Regions from separate parts of the Selenomonas sp. oral taxon 136 genome, predicted to be linked through region 4. Evidence: riboswitches for the same ligand, from Rfam matches in the RefSeq annotation. Region 4 holds a riboswitch; each other region holds the start of a gene.
What was found. Region 4 has a riboswitch for molybdenum cofactor ahead of AXE86_RS00700 (FecCD family ABC transporter permease). Riboswitches for the same ligand answer to the same signal wherever they lie in the genome.
Positions count from the first base shown of each region.

Region 1: it holds a riboswitch for molybdenum cofactor, as region 4 does, so the genes downstream of both, AXE86_RS05370 (hydrogenase small subunit) here and AXE86_RS00700 (FecCD family ABC transporter permease) in region 4, are expected to answer to the same signal.
Region 2: it holds a riboswitch for molybdenum cofactor, as region 4 does, so the genes downstream of both, AXE86_RS09280 (TonB-dependent receptor) here and AXE86_RS00700 (FecCD family ABC transporter permease) in region 4, are expected to answer to the same signal.
Region 3: it holds a riboswitch for molybdenum cofactor, as region 4 does, so the genes downstream of both, modA (molybdate ABC transporter substrate-binding protein) here and AXE86_RS00700 (FecCD family ABC transporter permease) in region 4, are expected to answer to the same signal.

Region 1 covers NZ_CP014239.1:1,111,865-1,119,159, forward strand. The annotation lists gene AXE86_RS05365 (nickel-dependent hydrogenase large subunit) at 1-1,541, opposite strand, end outside; gene AXE86_RS05370 (hydrogenase small subunit) at 1,538-2,626, opposite strand; molybdenum cofactor riboswitch at 2,940-3,094, opposite strand; gene AXE86_RS05375 (hypothetical protein) at 3,407-4,408, opposite strand; gene AXE86_RS05380 (M23 family metallopeptidase) at 4,423-5,343, opposite strand; gene AXE86_RS05385 (DUF4446 family protein) at 5,465-5,986, opposite strand; gene AXE86_RS05390 (ParB/RepB/Spo0J family partition protein) at 6,071-7,069, opposite strand; gene AXE86_RS05395 (ParA family protein) at 7,056-7,295, opposite strand, start outside.
Region 2 covers NZ_CP014239.1:1,939,916-1,947,210, forward strand. The annotation lists gene malQ (4-alpha-glucanotransferase) at 1-2,921, shown strand, start outside; molybdenum cofactor riboswitch at 2,985-3,134, shown strand; gene AXE86_RS09280 (TonB-dependent receptor) at 3,223-5,235, shown strand; gene AXE86_RS09285 (Rossmann-like domain-containing protein) at 5,317-6,102, opposite strand; gene AXE86_RS09290 (ABC transporter substrate-binding protein) at 6,182-7,243, shown strand; gene AXE86_RS09295 (FecCD family ABC transporter permease) at 7,240-7,295, shown strand, end outside.
Region 3 covers NZ_CP014239.1:818,247-825,541, reverse strand. The annotation lists gene AXE86_RS03800 (sulfate/molybdate ABC transporter ATP-binding protein) at 1-549, opposite strand, end outside; gene modB (molybdate ABC transporter permease subunit) at 546-1,217, opposite strand; gene modA (molybdate ABC transporter substrate-binding protein) at 1,214-2,020, opposite strand; molybdenum cofactor riboswitch at 2,014-2,144, opposite strand; gene moaC (cyclic pyranopterin monophosphate synthase MoaC) at 2,157-2,675, opposite strand; gene AXE86_RS03780 (molybdopterin-binding protein) at 2,915-3,943, shown strand; gene AXE86_RS03775 (molybdopterin molybdotransferase MoeA) at 3,954-5,159, shown strand; gene moaA (GTP 3',8-cyclase MoaA) at 5,304-6,299, shown strand; gene AXE86_RS03765 (MOSC domain-containing protein) at 6,307-7,230, shown strand; gene mobB (molybdopterin-guanine dinucleotide biosynthesis protein B) at 7,227-7,295, shown strand, end outside.
Region 4 covers NZ_CP014239.1:143,064-150,358, reverse strand. The annotation lists gene AXE86_RS00710 (ABC transporter substrate-binding protein) at 1-665, shown strand, start outside; gene AXE86_RS00705 (TonB-dependent receptor plug domain-containing protein) at 748-2,718, shown strand; molybdenum cofactor riboswitch at 2,884-3,039, shown strand; gene AXE86_RS00700 (FecCD family ABC transporter permease) at 3,122-4,126, shown strand; gene AXE86_RS00695 (ABC transporter ATP-binding protein) at 4,126-4,911, shown strand; gene AXE86_RS00690 (ABC transporter substrate-binding protein) at 4,999-6,057, shown strand; gene AXE86_RS12960 (hypothetical protein) at 6,160-6,357, shown strand; gene AXE86_RS00685 (ABC transporter substrate-binding protein) at 6,379-7,260, shown strand; gene AXE86_RS00680 (FecCD family ABC transporter permease) at 7,281-7,295, shown strand, end outside.

The sequences.
Region 1 (7,295 bases), 970 kb from region 4:
CGCGTATCGCCGCTCTTGATGTTTGCGACGAGCTTGTCGAAGAAATACTTGCTGATCTCCGCCTGCAGCTGTGCATCGAGCGCACGCGCCGCCGTGCGTCCGACCGTGGAGGGCAGCCATGCCTCGACCGGGACGTTCAGCACCTTCGTCACGGCATCGATCTGATCGACGATCATCTGCTCTGCCCACGTCAGGTCACCGAGGAGGCCCTGCTTTGCCTTCGTGTAGAGGACGATGTAGCGTGCCAGGGGGCCGACCTCGCAGAGTTTGCCGCGCCATTTCGGCGTCTTGAGCCAGGAGTACTTGCCCTGCTCGTTGAGCGCCTTCCACTCGGTCTTCGTGCCTTCCTTCGGCTCCGTGTAGTGCGGGGTCGTCTCGCCCTCCCACGGATGGAGCGCCTGATCGTCGCCGCCCTTGTACTCGTACCAGCCGTGCTCGACGCTCTCTGCGACGCCGTCGGCATCCGTCAGATCCTTCTCCGTAAAGTCATAGACCTTCGCATTCATTACGCCCGAAGCGAAGTCCTCGACGACGCCGTTGCAGCGCACGAGGAGGTTCTTGAAGAAGTCGCCGTTCGTCGCACCTGAGAACGGCTCCTCGGAGAACATACCGAAGGCGAGCACGCGCTTTTTCGCGAGGCCGCCGCCCGAGGTGTAGCCCTTCTGGACGTAGAGATGTCCGATGGCGAGCACGTCGGGGAGATAGTAGTCGTTCATCATATGGCGTGCCTGATTGATCGAATGGTCGACGATCGCGAGACGCGCCGCATTGATCGGCGCGTTGCCGTCCTCCATTGAGATGGAGCAGGGCATGCCGCCGAGCACATAGTGCGGATGCGGGTTCTTTCCGCCGAAGACGACGTGCGGAACGACGAGATCCTTCTGCTTGTCTAGCATCTCGAGGTAGTGCGAGATCGCCATGAGATGCACCTCGGGCGGGAGGAGCTGATAGTCCGGATGATCCCACCACTGCGCGGAGAAGATGCCGAGCTGACCGCTGTCGACGATCTTCTGCACCTTTGCCTTGATCGCGGCGTAGTAGTCCAGCGATGCGATCGGGAAGTCGTGCGGGTAGGCGTCCGTGTCAAATGCCGCCGGTCCACGGAAGGGGAGGCGATAGGTCTGGAGCACCGTGTTCTGGAGTGCCGCCGTCGCCGCCGGATCCGCCTTCAGTGCCTCGAGCGGGCTGACCCAGTCAAGCGCGTGGAGGTGGTAGAAATGGATGATGTGATCCTGATGCCCGAGGCACGCCGCAATGATGTTGCGGATGTAGTGCGCGTTCTTTGGGATCGTGATGCCGAATGCGTCCTCGACGGCACGCAGACAGCCGAGCGCATGAGAAGATGTGCAGACGCCGCAGATGCGCTGAATGTATGCCCATGCATCGCGCGGATCGCGGTCGTTCATGACGAGCTCAAGGCCGCGCCATGCCGTGCCGGAGGAGATGGCATCGGTGACCTTGCCCGATGCCTCGTCCACCTGCAGCTCAACGCGCAGATGTCCCTCAATACGGGTGATTGGGTCTACAACGACGTGTTTCATTCATGCACCTGCTTTCCCTCTTTTTCGAGCTGCTTCTCATGGCATTTCTTCTGTACAAGGCTCGCTCCGGCGTGCGCCGCAACACCGACTGCCGTTGCGACGGCAAGGCCTGCGCCGACCATGTCGACATCGATGCCGTTGTACTCCGGCAGACGCTTCGAGAACGGCGCCTGATCCCAGAAGTTCGCGTTGCTGCAGCCAATGCAGGGTGCGCCCGACTGGATGGGGTACGAGAGCCCCTGATACCAGCGCAGATTGCCGCAGGAGTTGTACGTCTCGGGGCCGCGGCAGCCGAGCTTGTAGAGGCACCAGCCCCCCTTTGCACCCGCGTCGTCAAAGCGCTCGGCAAACATGCCCGCATCGAAGAACGGACGGCGGTAGCAGGTGTCGTGAATGCGGTTGCCGTAGAACTGACGCGGACGTCCCTCGCCGTCAAGCGGCGGCAGTGTGCCGAAGAGCGCGACGTGCATGATGACGCCCGTCATGACCTCGGGAATCGGCGGACAGCCGGGCACAGCAATATAGGGCTTCGCGCCGATGAGGGAGCGGATCCCCCTGGACTCCGTCGGGTTCGGCGCAGCGGCCTGGATGCCGCCCGCCGTCGCGCACGTGCCGTAGGCGATGACCGCCTTTGCTCCCTCCGTGACGTGCTTCAGCGTATGCTCGAAGGAGTGACCGCCCGACATGCAGGTGCAGGCGTGCTCCCCGATGGGAACCGCGCCCTCGACGGCAAGGATGTACTCGCCATGATACTTCTTGATCGTTTCCTCGAGATGTGCCTCGAACGCCTCACCCTCGCCGGCGCAGAGGAGATGGCTGTATTCGAGCGCAATCTCGTTCAGCACGAGATCCGATGCGAGCGGTGCGCCCGAGCGGATGAACGACTCATCGCAGCCCGTGCACTCATGCCCGTGCAGCCAGATCACAACCGGCAGCGGCTTCGCCTCGGCGGCCTCGACGACCTTTGAAAGGTTATCCGTGCTCAGCCCCATGAGCGACGTGAGGGTCACGCAGCCCTTGAGAAAATTCCGCCGGCTGAAACCTTTTGCGAGATATGCCTCCCACAAGCTCTCCCTTTTGTTCACATTATGCCTCCTGTCTCCATGGAAGACTGCCGTCATGCCAAACACCCGCATCCATCCCGCCGCGATCGGCACACAGACACCTTTGCGAGCAGAACGACAGGGCGATTGACAACAGAAACTTGCGTCAATACTTCCCACACATCAGATATATAAAGCCAATCCCGCGAAAGCCAGGGCCCCTCCGTACAAAATAATAAAGGAGGAACCGTCCGACGCACCCGAGGGCACGACAAACAGTCCCTCGTAGCAGACGAATCCAAGGGATATTTTGCATCAAAATATCCTCTCCTCGCCCTTGCGCGGCAATGTTGTCGTTTCCTTTTCAAGGGAGCGGGTTTTCTGCAGGAAACCGCGTTCGGAAGGGAGGCTCCGGCATTTCTGCCGAAACCCTGTGCACTGCAGGGATCACTCCCTGCGGCGCAGGCGCAGCATCATAGGCATCGCCCTTAGATGCTTTTGCTCGGAAACCGAGAGGTACAATGTACCTCTATACCTATGTAATTAATAACAGTTTAACAGAGTGAAAACAGCCTGTCAATATGCGAAAATTATTCTCATCACATGTTTGAGTTATACTTGTTTATTATAGTTATAGAGTGATCCATTCGCGGTGTATGGATGCTGTATCTGCAGTTAAGGAAGCACTGATAAATTCGGCACAGCCATCTTAGGGAAGTACCGAGAGACTGTTTTATCAGCGATTCCTTAATTCGATCAAAAAAGGGGCGCATCCCTCCCGGCATCGGTGATGATGCACATGGGGAGATGCGTCCCTCGCTGTTATTTCTTTCGGCGCAGTTCCTGCCGTACGGCGTCGCGCTCTTTCTCCGTCATGGTGTTTGCGCGGATCACGGCACGGTGCCCCTCGCGGCTGCTCTCCGTGATGAGTGCGCTATTCCCGTCGTAGGCGAGGATCTCGTAGGTGCTGATGGCGTCCTTTTTCGGGCTGAGCACGCGCCGCTGCATGGTGTAGCCGAGGTGCTCGTAGTCCGCATTCTTCATCGCCTCGGCGAACTGTGCCCGACCGAGGTTGTTGTAGAGGATGAGCTGCCAGTAGGAGACGGAGCCGTCGGCGTTGCGCTTCATGCGGCTGCGGTCAAAGAACCAGCCGCGCCGCTCGTCGCCCTCGATGAAGACCCAGTCGCCGTCCTTCAGCGTGATGGGCTCGATCGCCGTCTCTTTGCCGTATGCCTCGCGCTTTGCCGCATCAGCAGCGGCAGCGGCATGCTTTTTCTCAGCTTTTTTATCCGCTGCATCTGCCTTCTTTGCAGGCTCTGCAGACACGGCGGAATGCCCTGCACCGTCCGTCGCTGCGGCGGCTGGCGCCTTTTCCTTCACAGGTTCTTTGACAAGAACGGCTTCGGCCGTCCCTTCCCCATCAGCCGTTTCTTCTGCCGTCTTCGTCTTCGTCTTCGTCTTTGCCTCCGCATCTCTCGCCGAGGTGGCATTGGTCTGCGGTGTCTGCTCTGCTGGAGCGTTCTCTGTGCCGAGCTCATCCATCTCCGCATCGAAGGCATCTTCCTGCGTGCGCTGTTCCGATGCCGCACGGTCCTTTGCCGCGGGCTCCGCCGTGGTCTGCGCCCTGTCTGTCGTCTTTTCCGTATCCACTGTCTCCTGCGCATCTTTTGCGGCAGATGTGGTGCGCTGTTCTGACGCGGCAGCGTCTCCATGAGACTCCTCTGCCGCCATGACGACATGGATCTCCGTCTCCTTCTCGGCGGCCGTCCCGCTGACGGGGAGGAGGAGGATTCCTGCGGCGAGCAGGCAGGTGATGGATTTCATAGTGTCTCCTTTGCTTACAAATACGAGGTCGGGTTAACGGGCTGTCCGCTGAGGCGCACCTCGTAGTGCAGATGCGGTCCTGTGGAGTGCCCCGTCGAGCCGACATAGGCGATGATCTGTCCGCGCCGCACGCGCTGTCCCACCGTCACCACGACCGCCGAGGCGTGTCCGTAGCGTGTCGAAACGCCGCTCCCGTGATCGATGTCGACCATGTTGCCGTAGCCGCCCGCGTTCCAGCCCGCGATGGTCACGACGCCGTCCGCCGTCGCGACGATGGGTGTTCCCATCTCGGCGGCGATGTCGATGCCCTGATGGAACTCCGCGCCGTTCCAGCGCAGTCCATACCCTGAGCTGATGAAGCCGTCCGTCGGCCAGCCTGTCGGGGTGGTGACGGGTGTATCGTCACCCAGGAAGGAGGATGCCCCCGGCACATCCTTCTGCATCATGGCGGCGAGCTGTCCGATGGAGGTGCGGCGCACTGCGGTGCGTTCCTCAAGCATCGTAAGTGCCTCGCCGACCTCATCGGTGGTGAGTGTGTGCGGTGCGCCGCCTGTCGGTGCCGGTGCGGCATCTCCTTCCTGTACCGCGCTGTCCGTCTCCGCGGGCGGTGCGCCGACGAGTGCGCGCAGCCCGTCCTCCGTACGCTGGATGGCATCGACCTCCTGCCCAAGCGCGGAGGCCTTTTTCGCGATCTGGCGGATCTGCTCCTGCTGGATGCGGTTCGCCTCGCGCAGCTGTGCCGTCTCCTCCTCGTGGAGGTAGGCATGCGTGAGGGTGTAGATGGAGAAAATCGAGCCGACAGCGACGAGTGCCGCCCCCGCGCCCACGCCCATGGCGAGCAGGCGCAGGGCGCGCAGCGAGAGGCGCACGGTGTGCGTCGTGTCCGTTTCCCGATCCACCAGCTGCAGTTTATAGCGTGATTGTTCTTCGCTCAACGCGTCCCCCTCTTCCCATCGAGATGTTCCTGTCCGATCCCTATTTCCCTATTTCCCTATCCTATCCAAAGAATATGAAAACCTGCTGTGACACAGCAGGTTTTTGTCCGTTGATATCTTCTCAGTACTGGATGGGCAGCGGTTTTGCCATGGCTTCCTTCAGTACGTCCTTTTCCTCGTCGCTCAGCGGGTAGTCCGACGATCCGTTTTTGATCGGTTTGATGTAGCTGCGCGAGTCCTCGCGGGCAAAGATGCTGGAGAAGATCACGCCGTCGTTGTTCGCATCGAGCAGGGCGACGGCATAGCTGAGGTCGCCCCCCATGTCCTCAAAGGCGCGGAACCGCACGGAGGCGACGCGCACGAGCGACTGGCGGATGAACTGTCGGATTAGTTCGTTCTCCTCGAGGATGCGTGCGTTCGTTGCCGCGACCTCCTCCACCGTGCGCACGTGCTGGATCAGCATCCCCTCGAGATCGTCCTTGCTCGAGCCGCGCATCATCGCGCGGTAGCGGCTGCTCATCGTCGAGAGCCGTACCATGACGTAGATGACGAGGATGAGCAGGACGAAGATCAGGAGCAGCGCGGTGAGCAGGAGGGCTGCATCATATGCTTCGATCGACTTCACTAGATTACTAAAAAACAAGTTCTCTCTTCCCTTCTTTCCTCCGTCCCCCATGGGGCGGAGGCGGATGTGCCCCAGAGGGCGGCAGACGGCACGCCGCACATCCTATACGGTGAATTTCTGCGTGGAGAATGCGCGCAGTGCCGCACGCTTGTCCTCTTTTGCCACGCCGTCTGCCGATACGGTCAGGAGCGACAGCAGTCGCTCCAGATCCTCGGCGGAGAAGTAGCTGATTTCGAGCCGCCCCTTCCCCTCCTCGCGTCCCGTCTGGATGCGTACCTTCGTGCCGAGGCTGCGCGTCAGGCGCTCCTCTGCCTCACGGACGAAGAGGTCTGGCTTTTTCTCTGGCTTTGGCGGCGCTGATTTTTTCAGTGCGTTCGGATCCTTCGCCAGGCGTTTGACGAGCGCCTCGACGCCGCGTGCCGAGAGCTCGTGCTCCTGGATGTACTCTGCCGCCTCACGCTGCAGCGCGGCGGTCTCGAGCGCGAGGAGCGGACGTGCCTGCCCCATGGTGAGAACGCCGTTCGCGATGAATGCCTGCACCTCTTTCGCGAGGCGCAGGAGGCGGACGCTATTCGCGATTGCCGAGCGGCTGCGTGCGACGCGGCGCGCGAGCTGTTCCTGTGAGAGTTTGAACTCGGTGAGGAGCCGCTGATAGGCGTGTGCCTCCTCGATTGGGTTGAGATCCTCACGCTGGAGGTTCTCGATGAGTGCCATCTCTGCCATCTCCGCGTCGTTCGCCGTGCGGAAAAATGCAGGAACGGTCGTGAGCCCTGCCATCTTGGCGGCGCGCAGACGCCGCTCGCCCGCGATGAGCTCGTACTTGCCCGCGCCAATGTCGCGGACGGTGACGGGCTGGAGGATGCCGTGCTGTGCAATGGACTCGCGCAGCTCCTCGAGTGCCGCCTCGTCGAACTCGCGGCGCGGCTGAAAGCGGTTGGGCTGGATCACGTCAATGGAGAGCTCCGCCGGGACGCCCGCGGAGGCTGCAGCGGTTTCTGTCTTTTCCTCCGGCGGCGGGTCGGTCGGCAGGGTGAGCGCGTCTTTTCCGAGTCCGAGTGCGCCGAGCCCACGCCCGAGGCCGCCTGTTTTAGCCTTCTTCACGCCGTATGACCTCCCTTGCGAGTGCAATATACATCTCCGCCCCGCGCGATGTAATGTCGTACGAGGTGATCGGCTGCCCGAAGGAGGGTGCCTCCGAGAGTCGGACGTTGCGCGGAATCATCGTCTGATAGAGCGCGTCGCCAAAGACGTCGCGCACCTCGTCGACGACCTGCCCCGCGATGCGCGTCCGTGAGTCGTACATCGTCATCACGACGCCCTGGACACG
Region 2 (7,295 bases), 650 kb from region 4:
ATCCCGACACGAAGGAAATCATCGCCTATGACTTCTTCGGCGGGAATCTGCGCGGGGTTATGGAAAAACTCGACTACCTCGAAAAACTTGGCATCTCGTGCATCTACTTCAACCCCGTGTTTGAGTCCGAGAGCAATCATCACTACGATACGGGTGATTATCATCGCATCGATCCCATGCTGGGCGATATCGAGGATTTCCGCCGTCTCGTCGCGGCAGCACGCGAGCGCGGCATCCGCATCATCCTCGACGGCGTATTCAGCCATACGGGGAGCAACAGCATCTACTTCAATCGACGGAAGCAGTATGATTCGATTGGCGCATATCAGTCGAAGGAATCGCCGTACTACTCGTGGTATCGTTTTCGCAATTTCCCGAATGAGTATGACTGCTGGTGGAATTTTGACACCCTGCCGAACGTCAACGAGACGGATCCGTCCTACATGGACTTCATCATCACAGGGGAGGACAGCGTCCTCCATCACTGGATGAACGAGGGGATCGCAGGCTGGCGTCTGGACGTCATCGACGAGCTGCCGCCGACCTTCTCCAAGACCTTCTTTGCCGAGCTCAAGAAGCGCAGCCCCGATGCGGTCATGATCGGTGAGGTCTGGGAGGACGCGTCGAACAAGGTCGCCTACGGCACGCCGCGCGAGTATCTCTCGGGTAACGAGATGGACTCGGCGATGAACTACCCGCTGCGCAGTACAATGCTGGACTTCCTGACGGGGGCGGCAGACGGTGCGCTGACGGTGCGGCGCATGGCGAGCCAGATCGAAAACTACCCGAAGGAAAATCTCTACGCCATGATGAACCTCATCAGCAGTCATGACGTGCAGCGTGCCATCACCATCCTCGGTGATGTCCCATACTACGAGGGCATGCCCGCAATCGAGCAGTCGCGCGTGCGCATGACGCTCGATCAGGCGATGCTCGGTATCCGCCGCCTCATCATGGCGACGCTCTGGCAGATGACCTATCCCGGCGTGCCGAGTGTCTACTACGGCGACGAGATCGGGATGCAGGGGTTCAAGGATCCGTTCAATCGCCGCCCCTACGACTGGGAGCATGGCAATCTCGAGATCCGTGACTGGGTAACACGCTTCATTGCTGTGCGCAACGGGAACGATGCACTGCGCACGGGCGACATCCTGCCTATCTACGGGGCGGGCGACGTCATCGCCTACGCGCGCACGATCCGTTCGGGCTACGACGTGTTCAATGAGGAGAAGGAGCCCGGCATCTTTGTCGTGGCGTTCAACCGCAGCCGGACGGAGACGCTGACCGTCGATCTCGACGTGAGCGACTTTGCCTGCGGTGTGTTTGAGGACGTCTTTAAGCCCTCGCGCACCTACGAGGTCGAGCGCGGACATCTGCGCGTCCGCATCCCACCGCTCTTCGGACTGCTCCTGCGCGAGCGACAGGAGGAGCAGAGATACGAGCGCAAGGCGGGCATCCTCCTGCATCCGACCTCCCTGCCCTCGAAGTACGGTGTGGGCGACTTCGGCAAGGAGGCGTACCGCTTTGTTGACTTCCTTGCAGATGCGGGGCAAAAGGTTTGGCAGATCCTCCCGCTCAGCCCCGTCGGAAGCAGCTACTCCCCCTATCAGTCCATCTCCGCCTTTGCGGGGAACTTTATGCTCATCGACCCCGAGCCACTGGCTGCGCGCGGCTGGCTGAAGGAGAAAGACCTTTTCCTGCCATACGAGGCGAACTCGGGCTTCATCAACTTTGATCGCGTACGCACGTTCAAGAAGGAGATTCTGGAAAAGGCATTCCGCGCCTTCCGCGCACAGGGGGCGGCAGATGCGGATTACCGTGCGTTCTGTGAGAAGGAAGCATACTGGCTTGAGGACTATGCGCTCTTTCACGCGGCGAAGAAGGAGTACGGCGGCGCGGCGTGGACGGAGTGGGATGCAGCGATCAAACGCCGTGACCCTGACGCACTCCGCTCGCTCCGTGAGCGGCAGCGCGATGCGATGGAGCTTGACTACTTCAAGCAGTACGTCTTCCATACACAGTGGAACCGCCTGCACGACTACGCACGCGCGAAGGGAATCGAGATTCTCGGCGATATGCCGATCTTTATCGCGCAGGACAGCGCGGACGTCTGGGCGCATCAGCACCTCTTTGACCTGAACGAGGACGGCACGCCGCACACCGTCGCGGGCGTACCGCCCGACTACTTTGCCGTGAACGGGCAGCTGTGGGGGAACCCGCAGTACAACTGGGACGCCATGGCGGCGGAGAAGTACGCATGGTGGAAACGCCGTTTCCGTAAACTGCGCGAGCAGGTGGACATCATCCGCATCGACCACTTCCGCGGATTCGAGTCCTATTGGTCGGTGGACGGCAAGGCGGAGACCGCGCTTAACGGCACGTGGCTCAAGGGCCCCGGCAAGGCATTCTTCGACGCGATCGAGAGCGACCTCGGCAAACTCAACGTCGTTGCGGAGGATCTCGGCATCATCACGCCCGACGTGGAGCGCCTGCGTGACGACTGCGGCTTCCCCGGGATGCGGATCGTCCAGTTCCTCATCGCAGGCAGCAGCTCGGGGCGCATCGGCTTCACCGCGCCCGAGAACAGCATCGTCTACACAGGGACGCACGACAACAACACCACCGTCGGCTGGTACAGCCGCGACATCGACGAGGTGCTGCGCGAATCGCTCGCCAACCTCGTGGGGACGACTTCCGACCGCCCGCGGACCATCTGTCAGCGTCTCATCAAGGCGGCGTATGCCTCACGTGCCCGCATGGCGATCATCCCCATGCAGGACATCCTCGGGCTCGACGAGCGCGCACGCATGAACACCCCGGGCACCGTCGGGCTCAACTGGCGCTGGTGTCTCAAGAAGGACTACCTCCTCGAGATCGACCCGCAGAAGTTCAAGGCACTCTGCGTGCGCTATCGGCGGTGAGAATAGGGGACTGTTAGAAATGGATTGACAGGATAAAAGAATTTTAGTAGAATTAAACAGAAAATTACATACGTTTTCCGAGCAAAAATATCCTAAGGGCTTATGCCTATGGTATTGCGCCTGAGCAGATACATGGCTGTGTGTCTGTTCACAGGGCCGTCGCAGAAATGCGGCGACCTTCCCGTATTGAAAAGGAGAACGATGAAACAGGATGACTCTGAGTGTGTTCTTGCAGAGACTGTTTTTCGTGCGGTCAGTACGGGGAACAGTCTTTTTTTGTGCAGGAATAGGAGAGGTATTCATGAAGCACAGCAGAAAACATTCAGCGGTATTTGCCGCGGCGGTCGCGGCAGGATTTGTCTTCCTCCCGCATGCGTATGCAGCGGATGCGGACTACACGACGGATACGGTCAATGTCGACGCGGACGGCGTCGACAAGTATCTCGTGACGACGAACACAATCACGGAGCAGGAGATCAAGGAGCGCGGCTACCGCGACCTCTCCGACATCCTCTCGCAGGTACCGGGGATCTATATGGCACCTGCGTCAAAGGACAGCAAGATGGTGCGCGTCCGCGGTGCAAGTTCTGACCAGACAAAGGTCTATATCGACGGCATTCCCGCATTCCCACTCAACGGTATTGTATCGAATGCCGCATCCGATCTCTCGACCATCTCCGCAGACAGCATCGCGAAGGTTGAGATCATCAAAGGACCGGGACCGGTGCAGTACGGCACGGACTATAAGGGCGGCGTCATCCTCGTTACGACGAAGGACGGCAGGGGGCCCGGAAAGTTCCGTGTGAGTGTTGCGGGCGGCTCGAATCACACCTTCGACACGAAGCTCGGCTACAGCGGCAGCGATAAGAACATCAGTTATGCCGTCAATCTGTCAAGGCATTATTCTGCAGGCTATCTGGAGAATCAGACAGATAAGAAACTATATTTTGACGGCAAGATTCGGTTCAAGACGAGCAATAAATCCTCATTGACATTGAACGGCTACTACTCCGATATGGACAGAGAAGTTCCGGAGTCTGTTGATCCAGCGACAGGCCAGTATGTTGCGCCACGTGGACCCAGATGGTCGGTGCAGGCAGGAAATCATATAACCACTAATCATGTAAAGAATAACAATGCGACGGATTGGCACTTTAAGGGGTTCCGTCAATCCAATATTGCCCTGCGGTATGAAAGCAGACCGAATGATATATGGCAGTATGATGTTAAGTATTACCACATGATCGATGAGAACAATCTTTGGGTGCGTAATCTGCTCGCGACGGAGGGCGGTTCTCTTCCGTTCTTTACGCATGGGGCACCGCAGTGGTATCGCAGTGGATGGTTCTCGCGCGGCAACGGCGTCGAGGCGAACGCATCTGTTGCGTATAACAGCAGAAACGTACTGAGTTTTGGTGCGAAGTATATAAAGCTCAGTTGGAATACGGATGAAAACAATACCTCCTACCGCCGTGATGGCAATGATGCACGTAAAAGCTTCTATGTTGAGAATGCATGGAGCCCGAGCAGCAGGACGCGCCTGACACTTGGCGTTCGCTATGAGGGGGTAAGGCAGGATTATATGGACAATAAATCGACGCCGAAGACAAGCTCCTATGCACATGCGACAGACCCCGTCTTTAACATCACACATGATGCAACGAAACGCGATACGGTTCGTTTCTCGGCAGGGCGCTCGCATGTGTTCGTCGGTTCCAAAGATGCGGCAGGCAATATCCGTAATGGTTATCCCGTTCCAAAGCCGGAGCGCAACAGCAGCTATGAACTTGGCTGGAAGCATAAATTTAGTCCAAAATCTGACCTCGATGTTTCCTATTTCCGTACAGAGGTGAGGGATCGCCTTACTTTTGTGACTTTTGGGAATGATCGTGTCTTAGGAAATGTCGATAAGACCCATATCCGTGGACTGGAACTTGCCTACCGGCAGACATTCAGCCCGAAGTTCTCGGGATTTGCCAACTATTCGTGGATTCGTGCCGAGGATGAGAGCAAGGAGAAGACAACGATTGCTTCGGGACTCCCGACGCAGATGTTCAACTTTGGTGTAACCTACCGCGAGGGAAAGCTGCGCTCGACGCTCCTTGGACGTGCGATGCGTGCACGTCTGGATACGCTCGGCAGACCGACTAGTGCCGGATACTTTGCAGCGGATCTTGATCTGCGCTATGAGCCTATCGCGGATATGGGTGTATTCCTGCGCGTCAATAATCTCTTTGACACGGATTACCAGTATAGCTGGGGAAGCCCTGCCGATGGAACGAACTTCCTGCTTGGCATGGATATGACCTTCTGATTGTTCAATGAAAAACAGAGTTGCCATACGGATAGCGTACGGCAACTCTGTTGTGTTGTTTGGGATCGCTGATCGGTCTGTTTATCGTCCGCCCGAATGCGGCAGAACGTCCGCCATTTTCCCGCAGCATGCGATGTCGGTCTCATAGCCGAAGTGGACGAGGTCGGCAGCGAGTGCGGCATCTGTCACGGTGAACCCCGAAAGCCCGTCTGCTCCGTAGTCAAAGAGGCATGGGTGCATCGGCACGGACGGGCCGACGATGACGGTCACAGCGTTCGCTGAGAGCTCCAACAGGCGCGGCATGGTCTTGTTCGCGAACGTCGCCCCCGTCATAAAGACGTAGTCCTGCTGCGGCAGGAGGAACTCTGCCGCCTCGGCGGGGTAGTCGCCCCACTCAGGCTGCATCTCGAGGATGGAGAGGTCGCAGATGGACTCCCATCTCTTTTGAAAGTTCGGGAAGTGTCCGATGACGGCGACCTTCTTCCCGCGAATCTGCTCCGTATAGAGGGTGAACGCCTCGAGCTTCTTGCGCTCCTCCGGTGTCGCAGCAGATGCGTCGTCACCGTGAAATCCTTGCATCGCCGCCACCTTTGACGGCTGATTGTAGTAGGCGTTGATGGCAGCGGCGGCGATGGCTGCCTCCTGCCCCTGCCACGAGCGGACGTATTCGCCCGCCTCGCGCAGGGAGCAGCCGAGAAAGCTCTCCTTGCGCAGGCGCGGGCGGCTGTAGGCGGGGATCGTCATGCAGACGCCGACCAGATCGCCCGCGCGCACGAATGTCCACGGACGGCTGACGGCGTAGTCCTCGATGTAGATATCGTCAGGCAGACCGTTGATGATCTCATCGTACAGATTCCAATAGTTCAAAAAAATACCTCCATTCGATGTCTCTGTGTTCATAGGATAGCACAGGGATGCGGAGGTTTCAATGCGAAAGGAGATGCTGATGAAGAAAAGAAATATGCTGCTCGCCCTACTGCTCCTGCTCCTCGTCCTGCTCGTCGGCTGCGGACAGGAGGCAAAGGAGGAGAGTGCACCGGTTGCAGATACATACGCGTTCACGGACTCGGCGGGGCGCACGGTTGAGATTCCAAAGAAAATTGACCGCATCGCCCCGTCGGGCGGGCTCGCGCAGATGGCACTCTTTGCGATTGCCCCCGATAGGCTCGTCGGTGTCTCGGGGCAGTGGAAGGACACCGTCCTCCCCTTTGTGGGAGATCAGTATCGTGACCTGCCCGTCCTCGGCCAGTTCTACGGGATGAAGAATTTTAACAAGGAGGCTGTGCTCTCAGTCAATCCGCAGATCATCATCGACATCGGCGAGAAGAAGTCGACCATCGTTGAGGATATGGATCAGATTCAGGAGTTGCTCGGCATCCCCGTGATCTTTATCGAGGCGCGTCTCGACAATACTGATGAGGCGTACCGTACGCTCGGCAAAATCCTCGGCCGCGAGGCAGAGGGGAATGCCATTGCCGACTACTGTCAGAAAACGTATGCGCGCAGTGCAGAGCTCGCTGAGAAGATAAAAGACAAGCCCCGCGTACTCTATCTCGGCGGACCGCTCGGGAACATGGCGGTCGCGTACGGTTCGTTCCATGCGCAGGTTCTTGATCTGCTCGCGGACAATGTTGCTGTTGTCCCCACGCCTGCTGAGGGCGCAATGACACAGGTGTCGATGGAGCAGGTGCTCACGTGGAACCCCGATGTGCTGATTCTCGGCGCGGAGTCGGAGCCGGATCTTACGATGCTTCCGTGGCGGGAGATGCGCGCCGTTCAGGAAAAACGCGTCCTGCGCGTGCCGGCAAAACCCTACGACTGGATGGGGCGGCCGCCCTCGGTCAACCGCTTTATGGGACTGTCGTGGCTCGCTGCGCGTCTCTATCCACAGGAGTCCGGCATCAATCTGCATGAGGAGATGAAGATGTACTATCATCTGTTCTATCACTATGACCTCAGTGACGCCGAGTGCGATGCACTGCTGGCACAGGATCGTGTCGTACCATGAGCCGCATTTCACCGCAGTATAAGCTCACCGTCCTGCTGCTCCTGCTCGTCGC
Region 3 (7,295 bases), 680 kb from region 4:
GATGTTCTGACCCATGAGGATCTCGCGCAGTGCGGTTTCGATCTGCCACTTGAGATGGGTGTCGAGTGCGGAGAGCGGCTCGTCGAGGAGCAGGACATCTGCGCCGCGCGCGAGGATGCGCGCAAAGGCAGCGCGCTGCTGCTGTCCGCCTGAGAGCCCTGCTGGGTAGGCGTTTTCGAGTCCGTCGAGGGAGAAGCGCGCCACGTTCTCGGCGAGGATGCGTTCCTTTTCCTCCTGTGATCCGTCCAGTGCAAAGATGATGTTCTCGCGGACGGTCATATTCGGAAAGAGCGCGTAGTTCTGAAAGAGGTAGCCGACACTGCGCTCCTGCGGCGGGAGGTTGACTCCTGCACTGCTGTCATAGAGCGTGCGGCCGTTGAGGATGATCTGTCCGCGATCCGGCGTCTCAAGCCCCGCGATGCACTTCAGCGTCATGCTCTTGCCGCTGCCCGACGCGCCGAGCAGGGCGAGCGTCGTATTCGTGAGCGTGAAGTTCGCGCAGAGCATGAAGTCACGCAGGCGTTTTTCGATGTTGACGACGAGGTTCATTCACGCACCTCCCGTTTGAGGTAGAGATTCATCGCACCGATAAAGAAGAGCGAGAACAGGGAGATGATGACTGCCCAGCGAAAGGCGAGGTCGTAGTCGTTTGCCTGCACTGCCGCATAGATGGCGGTGGACATGGTCTGCGTGCGTCCCGGGATATTGCCCGCGAACATGATGGTCGCACCGAACTCGCCGAGGGCACGGGCAAACGAGAGAACGAGCCCTGCGAGGATGCCGTGCCGTGCATTCGGCAGGATGATGCGCCAAAAGATGCGTCCGTTGCTGACACCGAGCGTCTGCGCCGCATGAATCATGCTGCTGTCGAGTGACTCGAAGGCACCGCGTGCCGTGCGGTACATGAGCGGAAGACTCACGATGACCGCCGCGATGACCGCCGCACGCCACGTAAAGACGAGCGGCAGGTCGATGGAGAGGAGGGCGCTTCCAATGGCACTGCGCTTTCCGAGAAAGAGCAGGAGGAAGAACCCAACGACGGTCGGCGGCAGGACGAGCGGCAGAGTAATCACAGCATCGGCAATGGTCGCCGCAATATGGCTGCGGATACGCAGCACACCGTAGGCGAGCCCAATACCGACGAAGAAGGTGATGACCGTGGCAAGCCCTGCGACCTCAAGGGAGATGAGCAGCGGGGAAAGTGTTTCGTCCATCATTCTTTCACGGTGAATCCGTATTTCTCAAAGACCTTGGCAGCCTTGTCTGTCTGGAGGAAGGCGAGGAATTCCTTCGCCGCCATCTCGTTCTTGGAGTCCTTCAGCACGGCGGCAGGATAGACGATGGGCTTATGCGTGTCGGCAGGGGCAACGGCGGCGACCTTCACCTTGTCCGAGATGGCGGCATCCGTCGCATAGACCACGCCGCAGTCCGCGTCGCCCGTCTCGACCCATGCGAGCACTTGACGCACATCTGAACCGTAGACGGCACGCGCCTTGACCTGGTCGAGGATGCCGAGCTTCGTAAATACCTCCTCGCTGTACTGTCCGACGGGGACGCCCTTCGGCTCACCGAGGGCGATGTGTGCAACCTGCGGGTCGAGCACTGCCTTGAAGTCGGGCAGATTCAGCTTGCTGTCCTTCGCCGTGATGAGAACCACGTCGTTGACGAGAAGATCGACGCGCGTACCGTCCGCAAGGAGCTTCTTCTCGTCGAGTGCATTCATCTGCTTCTGTGCGGCGGAGACGAATACGTCGGCGGCTCCGCCGTTCTCGATCGCCTGCTGTAGGGCGCCGCTGCTGCCGAAGTTGTAGACGATATGAACCTCTTTGTTGTTCTCCTCGTACATCGCGCCGAGTTCCTTCATCGCGTCCGTGAGGCTCGCCGCCGCAGAGACCTGCAGCTCGATGGGGCTCTCCTGCGGCGTCTCCATCTTGTTCGCGCTGTTGCCGCCGCCGACGCAGCCGGCGGTGAGCAGTGCCGTGCCCGCCAAGAGGGCGGTAAGTGTCTTTTTGATGTTCATGTGATGTTTCTCCTTTGCGAATGGGAGGTATGTCCGTTTCCCGACATACCCTGTGACGATATGCGTCAGGCAGAGTGCCATAGATGTTTCCTTAGACGTGCTCTGCTCGGAGAGGGTGAGGGAAAAACCCTCCTTCTCAGCGGACGAATGTGCCGCTCTTGCCGCCGGACTTACGCTCGAGGCGGATGTCTGTGATCTCCATGCGCTTGTCGATCGCCTTGCACATGTCGTAGATGGTCAGCAGCGCCGTGCTCACGGCGTGCAGTGCCTCCATCTCCACGCCCGTTTCGCCTGTGACCTTGACCGTCGCCGCGGCATATACCGCATGGCGCGGCACCTCCTCAAGCGTGAAGTCAATGCTGCACTTGGCGAGCGGCAGCGGGTGGCAGAGCGGGATCATGTCCGCGGTGCGCTTTGCCGCCATGATGCCTGCGATGCGCGCGACACCAAGGACGTCGCCCTTTTTTGCCGTGCCTGCCGTGATCGCCGCATAGACCGCTTCGCTCACGCAGATCCGTCCACTCGCGATGGCCTCGCGATGCGTCTTGTTCTTGCCGCTGACGTCGACCATGATGGCGGCACCGCCTGCATCGAAATGCGTCAGTCCTGTTTCTGGCATCGATATCCTCCTTTCTTCTTGAAATAATTTTATCATAGCGGAATCGGCAGAGAAAATCAATTGTGTTTCTCTAACATTAAATGAATCTATCTATAATTTAGGAAAACTCATAGAGGTTATTTATTTTTTGTGGTATAATCAATAATAGATATTCATAATTGAGAATCGTTTTATGTGATATAATTTAATTTGTGCCGTGACGGCGGTGGATGGAGTGCTTTATAGGAGAGTGACGGCACTTGCGGAATGCCGCCGAATCAAGCGGGGAGAGCAGTATGCGTGAGGTTCGTGTTCAGGATGCGGTGGGGATGGTGCTCTGCCACGACATTACAGAGATTGTGCGCGGGGAACGAAAGGGCGCACGCTTCCGCAAGGGCGATGTGATCCGTGCGGAGGATATTCCCGTTCTTCTGCGCATTGGCAAAGAGCATATCTTTGCCTGGGAGGACGATCCGAATCTGCTGCATGAGAACGATGCGGCGGCGATCCTGCGTGATGTCTGTCAGAATGAGCACATGGCGGCGAGTGAGCCGAGCGAGGGCAAGATAGAGCTGACCGCGACGACGGCAGGTGTGTTCGAGGTGAACGAGGATGCGCTCAATGCCGTCAACGACATCGAGGATGTCATGATTGCGACGATTGCGCAGCACATGCCTGTCAAGGCGGGGACGAAGCTCGCGGGGATGCGCGTGATCCCGCTCGTCATCGACAAGGCGGTGATGGAGCGGGTGCGTGAGACGGCGGGCACTCAGCCGATGCTGCGGATTCTGCCGTATCAGAAGATGAAGGTCGGCGTGGTGACGACGGGCTCTGAGGTGTTCCATGGGCGCATCAAGGATACGTTCACGCCCGTGATCGATACAAAGCTGCGCGCCTTCGGGCTGAAGGTGGATGAGCATCGCCTTTCGGATGATGGGACGGAGCACACGCGTGCGGCGATTGAGGAGCTGCTCGACGCGGGGATGGATATGGTGCTCTGCACGGGCGGCATGAGCGTCGACCCCGATGACCGCACGCCGGCGGCGATCAAAGCGACGGGGGCGCGCATCGTGACGTACGGCGCGCCTGTGCTGCCGGGGGCGATGTTCCTGCTCGCCTACTATGAGAAGGATGGGCGGCAGGTGCCGATCATGGGGCTGCCGGGCTGCGTGATGTACTCGCCCGCGACGATCTTTGATATTATTCTGCCGCGTGTCGCGGCGGGCAGCGCGTGGACGCGGCAGGAGATCACGCGCCTTGGGATTGGCGGGCTCTGCATGGGATGCAAGGTTTGCCACTATCCCATTTGCCCGTTCGGAAAGTAAGGAGAATTCCATGCAGGATATCGAACTTGAACAGGCAATCGAGGTACTGCTCGCACATGCAGTACCCGTCGCGGAGACGGAGCGCGTTCCCTTGCTGGAGGCGGTGGGGCGCGTGGCGGCGGAGGATGTGTACGCAGCGTTTGACAATCCGCCGTTTGACCGTTCGCCGCTCGACGGCTATACCTTTGCGTCGGCGAGCACGGCGGACGCCTCGGCAGAGCACCCTGTGCGCCTGTCGGTGATCGGCGAGGAGTGCGCGGGCGATTTTTTCGCCGGCGCAGTCGGCGCGGGCGAGTGTGTCCGCATCATGACGGGCGGCGCGATTCCGGAGGGCTGTGACTGTGTCGTGCGGCAGGAGGATGTGCGCGAGGAGGGGGATGCGATTTTTGTTCCCTTTACGTCGCAGCCGTTCGAGAACTACTGCTATGCGGGCGAGGATATCAAAAAGGGAAATCTGCTCGTGCGCCGGGGACAGCGCATCCATGCGGCGCAGATTGCGGTACTCGCGAGTGAGGGTTATGCTGCGGTATGTGTCCATCGGCGCGTACGCATTGCCGTTGCCAGTACGGGCGACGAACTGATGCAGCCCGGCGAGCCGCTGCGTCCCGGCAAGATCTACAACAGCAATCTCTACCTCCTTGCGGGACGCCTGAAGGAACTCGGCGCAGAGGTGACGGTGGTCGGCTCGGTGCCTGATGATGTGGAACGCGCGGCGGAGGTGATCGCCTCCTATGCGGATCGTGTGGATCTCTTTCTCACGTCGGGCGGCGTCTCCGTGGGCAAGAAGGACATCATGCACGGCGTTGTGCCCGCCCTCGGTGCGGAGCGGCTGTTCTGGCGCGTCTGCATGAAGCCGGGCGCCCCCGCCATTGCCTATACGCGCGGCAGCATGCTCGGCATCGCGCTCTCAGGCAACCCGTTCGCCGCCTATGCGACGTTCGAGCTGATGGCGCGTCCGGCGATTGCGCGGCTTGCGGGCGAGACGGATGTGATCATGCCGCGCCGCCGTGCCGTGCTCGCCGATGCGTTCCCAAAGCCCTGCCACGGACGGCGTTTCCTGCGTGCACGCATGGAGGCGGATGGGCGTGTCTCGCTGCCCGATCAGCACGAGTCTGGTTCGCTCTTTTCGGCAGCGGGCTGCGACGCGTTTGTGGATGTGCCGGCGGGGACGCCGCCGCTCGCGGCAGGGGCGGAAGTGGATGTTGTGATTCTCTGACGAAGCAGTGCTGTGGTGATGTTCTGCAGCAAACCCCGGCGAAGCAAACGTGCACTTTTCCCGTTTGCTTCGATGCATCAACTTCTGCCTTTCACGTCAACGTATAGGAAAAAGATAGAAAGATAGATAGATAGAAGGTTCATCATGCAGGATCAGTTTCAGCGGAAAATTGAATATCTGCGCGTTTCGGTGACGGACTGCTGCAATCTGCGCTGCCGCTACTGTATGCCGGCGCATGGGGTCAAGAAGCTGCGCCACGCAGATGTGCTCACCTATGAGGAGATCCTGCGCGATGTGCGTGTGCTCGCGGCACTGGGCGTTCGCAAGGTGCGCCTGACAGGCGGTGAGCCGCTCGTGCGGCGTGACATCACACGCCTTGTGCGCGGGCTGAAAGAGATCCCGGGCATCGAGACGGTGGCGCTCACGACGAATGGGGTCCTGCTCGGCACGATGATGGATGAGCTGCTGGATGCCGGCCTCGACGCAGTGAATCTCAGCCTCGATACACTCGACGGCGGGACATTCTTCTCCATCACGCGGCGGCCGATGTTCGGCGCGGTGATGGAGGCACTCACGCGGCTTGCCGAGGAGGAGCGCCTCACGGTCAAGGTGAACTGCGTGCCGATCATGGGCGTAAACGACGAGGAACTCGCCGCGCTCGCTGCGATTGCCCGCACACATCCGATTGATGTGCGTTTTATTGAGCTCATGCCGATCGGCTGTGCGCGGACGGAGAACTATCGCGGCGTACCGATGGATGAGGTGCGCGCGCGGCTGAAGGATGCGTTCGGCGCACTCCTGCCCGTGGGGGAGGCGGCACATGAGGGCGCGGTGCCGAAGGGGCCCGCCGCCTATGTGCGGCCTGCCGGTTTTACGGGAACCATTGGCTTTATCGATGCGATGGAGCACAAATTCTGCCATACGTGCAACCGCGTGCGCCTGACGGCGGAGGGCTTCCTGAAGCTCTGCCTCTACAGCAGTGCGGGGCTTGACACGCGTGCACTGCTGCGCGGCGGAATGTCGGATGCACAGCTCGCGGATGCCATTGCCCATGCGGTGTGGCAGAAGCCCGAAGAACATCATTTTGAAATCGATCAGGAGACGCGCGATCACCGCGCCATGTACCAAGTGGGAGGCTAATACGGATATGGGAGAGATTCGGGCGCTGTGCATCAGTGAGAAGCGCGGCACGGAAAAACAGGCGACAGACCGCGCCTTCTTTATTACGGAATACGGCATCGACGGCGATGCCCATGCGGGCGACTGGCACCGACAGGTGAGCCTGCTTGGCCTCGGCGAGATCGAGGATTTCCGTGCGCGCGGTGCAGATGTGGCGTTTGGCGCGTTCGGCGAGAACGTCGTCGCCGAGGGGTTCCGCTTCAAGGAGCTCCCCGTGGGGACACGCCTGCGCGTGGGACAGGTTTTTCTTGAGATCACACAGATCGGGAAGAAGTGCCACAGTCACTGCGAGATCTTTCACCGCGTCGGCGACTGCATCATGCCGCGTGAGGGCGTTTTTGCCCGTGTTCTGCACGGCGGCTGGGTAACGGTCGGCGATACGCTGGAGATCACGACGGAGAAGATCCCGCTCGACGCCGCCGTCATCACGGCGAGCGACAAGGGCTCGCGCGGCGAGCGTGAGGATGCGAGCGGCGCGGCGATTCGTGAGATCCTGACGGCGGAGGGGTACGATGTCGCGGGCTACAGCATCGTGCCCGACGAGCGTGAGGAACTCGAGCGTGAGATGACGCTCTGGTCGGACCGCGGCGTCGGGCTGATCCTGACGACGGGCGGCACGGGCTTTTCCGTGCGCGACGTGACACCTGAGGCGACGCGTGCCGTGATCGACCGCGAGGCACCGGGCATCGCCGAGGCGATGCGCGCGCTCTCGATGAAGGTGACCCCGCGTGCCATGCTCAGCCGTGCGACGGCGGGCCTGCGGAAACGCTCACTGATCGTCAACCTGCCCGGCAGTGAGAAAGCGGTGCGCGAGTGTCTCGGCTTCATCCTGCCCCAGCTGCAGCACGGCATCGAGATCCTGCGCGGCGACGCGGGGGAGTGCGCACGGTGACGCCCGCCGACCTGACGCTCATCGTCGCGGCGGGCGGCATGAGCACGCGCATGGGGGAGGACAAG
Region 4 (7,295 bases):
AGGTTGGCATCATTCATCAGCCGGATCTGGAGAAGATCCTTTCTCTACAGCCGGATCTTGTCATCGGTACCAATGTGCCCTTTCATACGGATCTTGAAGGGACGCTCGGTGAGGCAGGAGTCCCCATTTACATCCGTGCTCTTGATGATGTTCCCTCTCTCTATGAGGCGCTTAGATTTTACGGCAGTCTGACAGGGAGTGAGCAGAGGGCAGAGGAGGCAGTCGCTTCACTTCAGGAAAAAATGGCCGCAGTAGAGCAGCAAGTGAAGGGAAAAACACCACCGAAAAGCCTGCTCGTATTTGGCGCACCGGACAGCTTTAATATGGGGACAGGAAGGTGTTTTACCGGCGGACTCATCAACATGCTCGGCGGCGGCAATATCGCAGATGCGGCAGAGGAAGACGGTGCATACGCACCGCTTTCGATGGAGTTTGTCGCGCGGGAAAATCCCGATGTTATCTTCATTATCGTCCATGGTCCGACCGAAACATTGGAGCCGAAGATGCGTCACGATCTGCAGGAAAACCCTGCATGGGCAGATGTTTCTGCCGTAAAGAGAGGACGTGTCTACGTCCTGCCGTATGACCTCTTTGCTGTGAATCCGGGCATACGTGCGGCAGATGCGCTGCAGGTGCTCGCAGATGCCATGTATGCAGAGGACTAGGACACGCGCTGTATCGCCCAGCACGGTACGCGTTGCCCTGTTGTCGTTTTGTTATTAATTGTTTTAGAAAGAGAGCTTCTACATGATTCATTCACTTATGAGAAAGAGAAATGCCTTGCTGACCACTGCCGTACTCAGTGCGCTCTCCCTGCCGGCCTATGCAGCTGATGCAGATGCAGATTCGCTGCAGGTCAAGACAGACCCCATCGTTGTCACCGCATCGCGTACCGAACAGCTGCTGAGAGAGTCACCTGCCTCTGCGGAGGTCATTACACGTAAAGACATCGATCGGATGGGAGCGGAGAATCTTGCTCAGGCACTCCGTTTGGCTGTTGGCATCGATATACGTGAGAACGGGATGGTCGGCAATCAGTCTGCCATTCGCGGGCTTAGTACGAACCAGACACTAATTCTCATCGATGGGCGAAGGATCCGTACCGAGGATACGAGTCAGACGGCGAATTACTATGAACTGCAGCGCATCAATATGGACGATGTTGATCGTATCGAGGTCGTGCGCGGTGCAGCAAGCTCGCTTTACGGTGCGGATGCACTTGGCGGCGTCATCAACATCATCCGAAAGACACCAAAGCAAGACAGCGTGAGTGTCTTGACGGACTGGACAACGCGGCAGAAAGACGGCGGCATCCGCGTGGAACGAAAGAAGAGGGGGAAGTGGGCGCTCTCGTCGAGCTTTAAGATGACGGATATCCATGAGCGCGGCACGAACGCGGCAAGCAATATGTATGGGGATAAATACTTCTTCAATATCGATGGACGCATGGAACTTACAAAAAATAAACGAGTGGATGTGTTTCTCGACTATCTGCGTGAGAATCTCTATATGAAGGATTCGGCGACGCAGGGAACGGATTACAATCATGACCGTATTTCTACGGGGGTAACGCTGTCCGGAGAAGACAAACGCGGAAGCTATGACCTGCGGGCGTATTATACGTATTTTAACAAGGATCAGAATACGCGAAACCGTCTTACCAGCGCGCTTTCCAGCTTCGACGTGATGAAATTCAATTCCTATATTTTGGACGGGAAACGCAGTGTGCAGCTCGGCGACAATCATCTGGTGACCTTTGGCGGCGAATATCGTGTGGAGGATATGGAGAGCACACGGATTCAAGGCGCGGGGACGCTCGTTCGAGAAGGCACCACCAATCACCTTGGCGACAGCACGATGAAGTATGCTGCGCTCTATCTGCAGGATGAGTGGTGCATCAGTCCCAAATGGCTGCTGATTCCCTCTGTTCGTTGGGATTATAACGACACGTTTGGTACAGAGGTGACGGGAAAACTCGGCACGACGTATCAGCTCAGCAAGAATACGCGCATCAAAGCAAACGTCGGGACAGCATATCGTGCTCCGACTGCAAGTGAGCTCTACTTTGACTGGCAGCATACCCCCAATGCCGCGATGGTGGTACATATCCACGGCAATCCGAATCTACAGCCCGAGAAGGCACTCAACTTTGATTTGGGCATTGAGGCAGAGCGAGGGAAGCACTTTGGCAAACTGACCTATTTCCACAACAAGGTCGATGACCTGATCAATATCAATACGACGCTCACACCTGTACCTTTCCCGACATTCCATATGTTGGCAAACGGCGTCTATGAGAACGTATCGAGTGCGACGATGCAGGGCATCGAGGCGGAACTTAGGCGTCCTCTGGGTGCGGGATTTTCTCTGCGCGGAACATACACGTATCTTGATGCGCGGGATGACACGACAGGGAAGCGGCTGGAGGGGCGGGCCCGCCATACGGCAAGCCTGCAGCTCAGCTATGAGAACCCGAAAAACGGGATTGATGCTATCCTGTGGAATGACTGGACAAGCGGCTATCGCTACTCAGAGCAAGTCGGCAGGGCTTCTGTATCGCGTGATGCCAATCTCAGCCTTATGAATTTTGTCATTCGCAAGAAGTTCAGCGACCGCTTTAGTGCCTATCTCGGCATTGACAATATTTTTGACAAATCGAGCAATGCACTTGCCTCCGACGGGCGCATTTGGCGCACGGGGGTACGCATGACATTCTGATGAGACAAGGGCATTCACACATTGTGACAAAAACACTGCCATCTGTCAATTTTATCATTGTCTTCATGCGATTCTCATGTTATACTAAGCGAACAATTTGAGAAATCGCTGATACGATGAGGTGTGCCAGATCGATGGTTGTGCCGAATAGATCAGTGCTTTCTTACGCGCTATGTTTTTCGAGCCGCCGTACCTGTGGCGTATGCTATGGTGCGTCGGCCTGATCGCGGAATCCCGCAGATCACGGGGGAAGGTATGGAAACGTCCTTCCCTGCCCGCAGACTTTTGTCTGCATTGCAAAGGAAAACCGGCGGGATGGCTGCTCTTTTTGTGTGCAAATCCCCGGATTTCCGGGGATTTTTTGTTGTCTTTTGGGGATTTTGAAGAATAGGGAAGGGACTTTATGGGGCAGTATCCTCGTATGATGGCGGTGGGGCTTGTGCTTGCCGCAGTGTTTTTTATCGTGTCACTTTCAGTGGGGCGGTTCTACGTCCCGTTCGATCAGGTGATATTAATTCTTGCATCGCATTTCATCAATCTGCCAATTACATGGGATGCGTCCATGTATAACGTCATCATGGAGATTCGTCTGCCGCGCGTGCTCGGCGGGATTCTTGTCGGTATTTCGCTTGCCGTGTCGGGCGCAGCGTATCAGGGTGTCTTTCGCAACGATCTCGTCTCGCCCGATCTGCTCGGTGTCTCGCAGGGCGCGAGCGTGGGCGCGTGTCTTGCGATTCTCGCGCATCTGACGCTCGGCGGCACGGCGGTCACGGCATTTCTTGGCGGCATCGCGGCGGTGACGATGACCCTCATGCTGCCGAAACTCGTGCAGAATCGCTCACGCATTGTGCTCGTGCTCTGCGGCATTATCGTCTCCGGATTTATGGCGGCGGTGATCGGGCTCCTCAAGTATCTCGCCGATCCCGATACGGAGCTCGCAGATATTGTCTATTGGCAGCTCGGCAGCCTCGCGAAGGTCTCATGGGATAGTCTCTCCTACGTGACGCCGATTATCCTGCTCACGCTTGCGGGGCTGATCGCAATGCGCTGGCGCATGAATGTGCTGTCGCTCTCGGATCAGGAGGCGGCGAGTCTCGGCGTGAATGTGCAGCGCGAGCGTCTTGCCGTGATCGCGCTCGCAACCCTGCTGACAGCATCGGCGGTGTGCCTGAGCGGAACGATTGGCTGGATCGGTCTCATCCTGCCGCATCTGGCGCGAATGCTGGTCGGCGGCAATCACGCGCATCTCCTGCCCGTAACGGCGGTACTCGCCGCGTCCTTCCTGATGCTCGCCGATCTCCTCGCGCGTACGCTGACCTCTGCGGAGGTGCCGCTCGGAATTCTCTGCGGCTTCGTCGGCACACCGTTCTTTGCGTGGATTCTCTACCGCCAGCGGAGGTATTTCTGATGGAGCGCGCAATGCTTTGGCTCGACGACGGTTCGTTTCGCTATCGCACGGACGCGCCGTACATCTTCGAGCATATTTCGTTTTCGATCAAGGGCGGTGAGGTGCTCGCGCTCCTCGGGCGCAACGGTGTCGGCAAGTCAACGCTCCTCGCGTGCCTGATGGGATTTCAGGAGCTGACGCAGGGACGCATCTATACGAACGGGCAGAACATCTATGCGATGTCGCCGCGTGAGCGCGCGCGGGAGATCGCGTTTGTGCCGCAGATCATCAGCGCGGAGAGTTCGTTTACGGTGCGTGACTATGTGTCCTTCGGCGCGACGGTGCGCACAGGGATGTTCTCCGCGCCGAGCAAGGCGGACTATGCGCAGACGTATGCGATTCTCGAGGAGCTCGGCATTGCACACATTCGCGACCGCCAGTGCAGGGAGCTCAGCGGCGGGCAGCGGCAGCTGGTCGCCATCGGACGCGCACTGCTTCAAAATACGAGGCTGATCCTTATGGACGAGCCGACGGCAGCACTTGACGTGCGCAATCAGGTGCTCGTCCTGCAGACCATCGATAGCTTGCGTGCAAAGGGCTACGGTGTCGTCTTTACAACGCATCTGCCCGAGCAGGCACTGCTGCTGAACAGCCGCGTCGCGCTCTGTTTCGGCACGCATATGGATTTTTACGAATCCGTGGACGAGGTGCGGGCATCGCATCTGGAGGAGCTGTACGGGACGAAGCTGAGCCTTTTCCACAGCGACAATGTGCAGCGTACGGTCTGTGTGATCCCACGGCTGTAGGAAATCCGCAGTGTATGTCTCTCGGCGTTTTCCGTGGGAGCTGCTCTGCTTTAAAATAAACAACATCTCTATGAAAGGGTGGATGGTATGAAGAAAAATCTCATTGCGCTGCTGGCCCTCGTTATGATGGTCATGGCACTGGCAGGCTGCGGGACGGAGAACGCCGCGCAGGGCAAGCAGGACGCGACGCGCACGGTCACGGACATCGACGGCACGGAGGTCACGATTCCCGCGAACGTGGAGCGCATCGCCGACCTCTGGCACGCGAACAATCAGGTTGTGCTGCTTCTCGGCGGCGCGGATAAGCTCGTCACAACGACGAAGAATGTGCAGGGGCTCCCATGGTTCGCGCAGGTCTATCCGCGTATCGCGGAGATCTCCGCGCCGGTCAAGGGCACGGATGTGAACTGGGAAGAGGTTGAGAAGGAGAAGCCGCAGGTCGTGCTTGCAAGCAGCAAGGAGCAGATCGAGACGGCACGCAAGAACGGCTATACGGCGGTGCGTGTCAACTTTGCGACCTATGACGGGCTGCGCAAGGTTGTGAAGATCACGGGCGATGTGCTCGGCGGCGACGCGCCGAAGAACGCAGAGACGTACCTCTCCTACCTCGACGAGAAGACGAAGTTCACGGATGAGCGCACGAAGAAGCTCAGCGATGCCGACCGCCCCGTCGTGCTCCACATTGTCGGCGGCGATGACCTCTTCAAGGTGGACGGCGTGGAGACCATCATTGACGAGTGGATTCGCTACGGTGGCGGCAGGAATGCCATCACGGCGAAAGGTCCGCAGATCAAGACCACCATCGAGGAAGTCCTCAAGGCGGATCCCGACATCATCATCATCGGCGGCACGCAGTCGGCGAAGGGGATCGAGGCAATCAAGAACGATCCGCAGTGGTCGAGCCTCAAGGCGGTCAAGAACGGGCGCATCTATGCGAACCCCGTCGGTACGTTCAACTGGGATCGCTACAGTGCCGAGTCCGCACTGCAGCTCCTCTGGGCGGCACAGACCATCCAGCCGCAGCTCTTTGCCAATGTCGATCTCGTGAAGGAGACGGTGAATTTCTACAAGCAGTTCCTTCACTATGACCTGAGCGAGGCGGATGCACAGCGCATCATCAAGGGCGAGGCGCCTGCCAAGAACTGACTTGCTTTTCTCCTGTATGAGAAAGACGTGTCAATGGCACAACTCTGTAGTTTTTGGAAAGGGATACGAATGAAGAGGTATGACAGTATTTTTCCTCGCGTATTGACGACACTTCTCGCCGTCATCGTGGCAATGACGCTGTTCGTCGGCTGCGGTCAAGAAGCAAAGCAGGCGGTGGAACAGAAGGCGTCTGCAGGGGAGAGTTACACGTTCACCGATCAGGCAGGCAATGAGGTGACGGTCAAAGCCCCTGTGGAGCGCATGGTTGTCCTGCAGCATCACTCGCTTGACATCATCTGACAGCTCGGCGGGCAGGACAAGATCGTCGGCGTCGAGTCGACGTGGCAGCGTGACCTTGGTGACTACATCGCGGACATCTGGCCGGCGATCAAGGAGCTGCCGACGCCGGGCACGCTCACGCAGCCGAACATCGAGGAGATCGCAAAGCTGAAGCCCGACATCGTCATTGTCGCCTCGCAGTCCGATCAGGCATCGGCCGCGAAGCTGCGCGAGATGGGCATTCCCGTCGCGGTCATCTCGCTGCGCGGCGAGGGCAAGCAGGCGGAGGCGCAGAACCCGCGCCTGTCGAACGCAGACAAGGCATATACGGATGGGCTGCGCGGTGCGATTGAGATTCTGGGGCATCTCACGGGTCGTGATGCGAAGGCAAAGGAACTCTGGGCATTTGCCGAGGAGAGCCGCGCCATCGTCGAGAAGGCGGTTGGCAGTATTCCCGACGCGGAGCGTGTGACGGCAATCCCCGTCAGCAGCAAGCACATGGTCTACGGCAACGACAAGTACGTCGGCTGCATGCTCCTGCGTGCGGGCGGCGTGAACCCTGCGGCGAAGGATATCCAAGGAAATGGCGAGTATAACGTTGAGTCGCTCGCGAAGTGGAATCCCGAGGTCATTATCTCTCAGGATCGCTATCCCGAGATCTACAAGGAACTGACGACAGATCCTGCCTACGCACAGCTGCGTGCCGTACAGAACGGGAATGTAATCGAAGCACCGTACTGGGCAAAGCCGTGGGGCAACCCCGATGCGGACTCGGTCGCGCTCGGTGAGCTCTGGCTTGCACATATGTTCTATCCGGACAAGGTGAGCGCAGACGTGGTCATGGAGCGCGCGAAGAAGTTCTATGAGACGTTCTACGGCGTGCCGTTCACGGGCAAGGTCGCAGGCGGCATCGTGCGGAAATGACGCGCGTAAGTAAATACGTCATGGGGGGGCAGGAC